DNA from 2 places in the Paenibacillus sp. FSL R7-0128 genome. Region 1 is predicted to be linked to the other one. Evidence: predicted binding sites of a transcription regulator. Region 1 holds the regulator's gene; the other holds the start of a gene.
The links. The regulator CtsR, encoded in region 1, represses protease genes until heat stress. The targets are predictions, from matches to a motif close to ATGGTCAATAAAGGTCAAACA.
Positions count from the first base shown of each region.

Region 2: the regulator CtsR is predicted to act here: its motif matches at 923-943, upstream of clpP (ATP-dependent Clp endopeptidase proteolytic subunit ClpP).

Region 1 is NZ_JBBOCD010000001.1:6,929,661-6,932,121, forward strand. It holds gene NST26_RS29570 (protein arginine kinase) at 1-536, opposite strand, end outside; gene NST26_RS29575 (UvrB/UvrC motif-containing protein) at 566-1,090, opposite strand; gene NST26_RS29580 (CtsR family transcriptional regulator) at 1,121-1,582, opposite strand; gene NST26_RS29585 (GNAT family N-acetyltransferase) at 1,944-2,461, opposite strand, start outside.
Region 2 is NZ_JBBOCD010000001.1:32,177-34,637, reverse strand. It holds gene NST26_RS00215 (sugar-binding transcriptional regulator) at 1-470, opposite strand, end outside; tRNA gene NST26_RS00210 (tRNA-Arg) at 763-837, shown strand; gene clpP (ATP-dependent Clp endopeptidase proteolytic subunit ClpP) at 1,031-1,627, shown strand; gene NST26_RS00200 (GDSL-type esterase/lipase family protein) at 1,715-2,353, opposite strand.

The DNA.
Region 1 (2,461 bases):
GAGGCTCTCAGCCCTGTTCCCACATTGGTGGGACAGCTTGTTAAGTAGCCTCTGCGGTCATCGAAGGCGTAATTGACAGCAGCCTCGAAAATATCATCGATGGCGGTTGCCCTTACCCAGGCTTCTCTGACCTGCAGCCCCGGGAACAGGCATTGAATGCGGAGATGATCCTCCTCATTGATCATAATGCTGACCGACTCGTCCTCATTAAGAATGACTGCCCCGCCTTTGGAATCATCCGCCAGGTTAGGACTGATGAGGTGCTTTTCCACCAGTACCTTTTTGTCCAGCTCACCCAGCTCATCCAGTCTCAGCAGCTCGAAGCTGCCGAAGTCGGCCGAAGCTTCACCCTGAAATACGGGGGCAAGCTGCTCCAGCACCTCCTCCGACTGCTCTCTTGAAGCGAGCAGCGGGAACGGAAGATGCTCCAGATTACGGGCGATCCGCATACGGCTGCTGATGACAATCTCGGAATGGCTGCCGCCGCAGCGCATCCAGTCACTCAGTGCTTGTTCGGTAAACCGGAGACTTGACATGCCCGGATCCCTCCTATATATCAAAGACTTTACTCTTGTGGCATTTCTTTTTCAAGCTTGCGGATTCTGTCCCTCAGCTCAGCTGCGGTCTCGAACTCCTCCTGCACAATACTCTGCTGCAATTCATGCTTCAGCTCATCAATCTGGCGCTTGCACATAATCTGTGCGCCCGCCCGCTTGGGCAGCTTGCCGACATGCGCTGTACTGCCATGCACCCGCCTGAAGAGCGGGTCAAGCGTACTGTCGAAATACTTATAACAGGAGCTGCAGCCGAACCGTCCCAGCTTGCTGAACTGTGAATAGGTCATGCCGCAGTTTTCACAATGCAGCCCCTGCACACTTTGTGCGGCTGCTGACTTTCCCTTGCCCGAGCCTTCCAGATCCAGGAGACCGGAAAGCAAGCTGTGGATAGAGAAGCCTCCCGCAGTTCCGGGAATCAGTTCACCCTTCTCCCGCGCACAGCTTTCGCAGATATGAAATTCCGTCTTTTCCCCGTTCACAATCTTCGTGAAGTGGAGTGTAGCCGGTTTGACGCCGCATTCCTGGCATAGCATGAGCGGTGTCCCTCCTTACCATTTGACAAATTATTTGCCCAATAAAGAGATTAGCATAGCCTTCATAAGCTTGGCACGAATCTCATCCCGGTACGGCAGATTAACCGTCAGGCATTCCCGGGAAACCGCAGAACGCATCAGACACGCTTCACGTTTGGAGAGGAAACGGGCCTCCTCCAGCTGATAAATCAGCCCTTCGGCAGAATTCTGATCAATATCATTCCCTATCGTGGAGTTCAAATGTGCGTATAAGGCGACATTCTGAGGCAGCTCATAGCGCTGAATCCGGATATATCCGCCGCCGCCGCGTTTACTCTCCACCACATATCCCTTTTCCAATGTGAACCGTGTGCTGATGACATAATTGATCTGTGACGGGACACAGGAGAACTGGTCCGCCAGATCATTGCGCTGAATTTCCACCGTACCTTCGGGACTTTCATGCAAAATATTCTTCAGATATTGTTCAATAATATCGGAGATATTACGCATCACTCATCCTCCAGTGTATAAGCATTGGTTAAATCTGTGCTGCGCCAACGCCTGCCGTCAGAGACATGCTCTTAAGAACTTAACCCGGGCAATGTAATAAGAATCGGCTGCAATAGCCTCTGCCCTGCGCTTTTCTCTAAATGTTACATTCCTGAGAACGATGATATCCGGCCTGCGTTGACTTTGACTTTCTTTGACTTTTTCATATTATAACATATTCTCGCTGAATGCCAAGGGGTTACTCTTATTTTTTACGTTTTGGCTGTATTGTATTCCGGTTGCCTGCTTCGTTCACTGAAATGGAGGCGTTATGTATAGGACAGCTCCTCCCTCCCAGGGGAAGAGGAAGAGCCGTTCTCTGTCAGAAAAAATCGAATAATGCCGTCTCGGCCTGCGGAATCAGCGCTTCAAACCAAGCTGTCGCCTCAGCAGTCCCGGATAATTGTCCGTACTTTGCCGCCTGAAGCGGACGCTTGTATCCCATCAGCAGCACAGTAAGCGTGCCGATACTGCATTCCAGGTCAGCCTCTGACCGCTCGCCCTGAATCCGGGTGAACGCCGCTCCCCCTTGCTCCGACACAGTCCACCGCCATAACCCGTTGTTCCATGACGCATGCTTATCTTCAATATAAAGCACCCGCTCCCGGTCACCCTCCGGCACATTGAAGGTCATGTTCTCCACAAAAGCCTTAGCATTGACGATACGCGCCATGAAGTATGGATAATTCTCCTGCGCAATCCGCGGATCGGGAAGGAGGAAGGGAAGAATATCGTCAGCAGGCACCAGCTTCAGCTGTGCAGCCGTAATCATGGAGTCATGATTGGCCAGGAAGGTCCACAAGCCCTGGCGGGCAAGTTCGTTCCCATAGATAAACTCAT
Region 2 (2,461 bases), 6.9 Mb from region 1:
GCCATCTCGGCCAGTGTTGATCCGCCTGTGACGGCAATCGTATCGTCACTCCGCAGTACGCTGAGCAGTGCCTTGGAGCCTGCGCGCCCCAGCTCACGCTTGGTGAACGGCGATGTCTCACAATCGCCAGGTACCACAATTACTTTGGTGAGACCGTACGTTGTACGAATTTTCTCTTCCAGATCATCCAGGCCGAATAGGCTCTTGGCGACCGGCTCCAGCAGGTCAAGCAGTCTGCGACCGGCATCGCTAATGCGCATACCGACGCTCTCGATCTCAATGAGCCCCTGCGATTTCAGAAGATCCGTCTCGGCGCGCAGCACCCGCTCGGTCATATCAAGCGATGCGGCTAACGTCCTGCGCCCAATAATATCGGACAGCATGATCTGATGTAGAATCGTATACCGTCTCTTAAGGGTTTCCATGAGATCAGGCAGAAGCTGCTTTTGGATTTCCAATAGATTACGCATGCTTTCACTCCTGCAACTTCGTCTTTCTCTTATCCCTTGTTCGTGGTCTCAAAATGTCCCGGGTTAACTTTTTAAGTCCCACCCATATTCTACCCAAAACTGACGCCAAGTGCAAGTGTTCCGAGACTATAATTCTCAGCCCGCTTTCATCTTATACATGGGCTTGTCCGGAAGGCCGCTGGCAGGAGGTGCATCTCCGGCTCTATTAATGGAGGCAGAGAAAACTATTTTTGCGCAGGATGCCTAATACGCATTGCTTTTATCCGAGAAGTATATTATAATAATTTCTGTTGCGCCCGTGGTCCAATGGATATGACGTAGGCCTCCGAAGCCTGAGATCCAAGTTCGATTCTTGGCGGGCGCGCCATTTTTTTCAAGCTTGTACATAATTTAGTTCCGATTATATTATATTTAACCAATGAGCCGCTTGAGGGCTCTTTTTTTTGAAAGTAAGTTTGACTTTCTTTGACTTTTTGTTTGAATTTGTTTATCATGTGGTTAATACGGTAACAGTAAAAAATGAACACATTCGAAGCACCAATTTCAAGGAGGTTTTCCACGTGAGTTATATTCCTATGGTAGTAGAACAGAGCAACCGCGGTGAGCGCGCTTATGACATCTATTCCCGCCTGCTGAAGGACCGCATCATTTTCCTTGGAACGGAGGTTAATGACGTGGTTGCCAATTCCATCATCGCACAAATGCTCTTCCTGGCTGCCGAGGACCCGGATAAGGATATTCACCTGTATGTGAACAGCCCAGGCGGTTCCATCACAGCGGGTATGGCCATCTTCGATACAATGCAATACATTAAGCCGGATGTGTCCACCATCTGTGTAGGTATGGCCGCTTCCATGGGAGCGTTCCTGCTGAACGCCGGCGCCAAGGGCAAGCGCTTCGCCCTGCCGAACAGCGAGATCATGATTCACCAGCCGCTAGGCGGTGCGCAGGGGCAGGCTTCGGATATTGAGATCCGCGCCCGCCGCATCATCAAGCTGCGTGAGAAGCTGAACCGCATCTTGTCCGAGCGTACAGGCCAGCCGCTGGAGAAGATCGAGAAGGATACTGACCGCGACTACTTCATGAGCGCTGCAGACGCTGCTGAATACGGTATCGTGGACAAGGTAATTGAGAAGACTCTGCCAACAGGCGTATAAGTACCTGCTCCAATGAATACACAAAGAGGCTGTAACAGACCGGTCCGGTCCCGTTACAGCCTCTTTCTTATGCCCAGCCATTGCTGCCTACCTTAAGCTCCCGTACCCAAGGGCATCCAGCTTGCCTGCAATTACGCGGTAGCCTCTGCCGTTCGGGTGAATATGGTCCAGGAACAGCAGCCCCCGCTCGTTACCGGCAAATTCATGGTATACCGAAGCAAACCCTACGTTATTGCTGCTGTAGCCTGCTGCATAGCGGTTGAACTCCCGCACCCACTCTGTTGCTTCATTCACCTGTGGGTAGGGATTATACAGGCCTACCATCCGGATGATGTAGGGGCTGCGGGAACCTGCTTTGAGCTGTGTCAGGCTACCCATGATGTCGCTGTAGTTACGCTTGCAGTCCCTAAGCGCCTGCTGCAGTAAGCCCTGGAATTCACCGGGCCGGGGCCCGGCTGCCCGGGCTGCCTTAATCAAGTCGTTGCCGCCAATGGACAGCGTAATGATCTGCGCATCCTTCACCGCCGCCCGGTAGACATTCGAGCTCCTCAGCCGTTGCTTCAGCCCCCCGGTGGTCAGACCGTTGACGCCAAGATTCGCCGGCACCACTGGTGTACCCAGCCTCCCTTCCGCCATCCGCCGGTAGACGGGGACGAAGCCGTTCCCGGGCAGCGCCCCGAAGCCGGTTGTAAGTGAATCCCCGATCGCTGTATAAGCATAGACCATAACCTTCCCCTCCCCGTTATAAGCTGCTTGCCTTCTATAGCTTATGACTATCCGGGTGAAGTGGTAACGGCAGGGCAGGCTGATTAGGCCGCGCACATGAAGAATGCC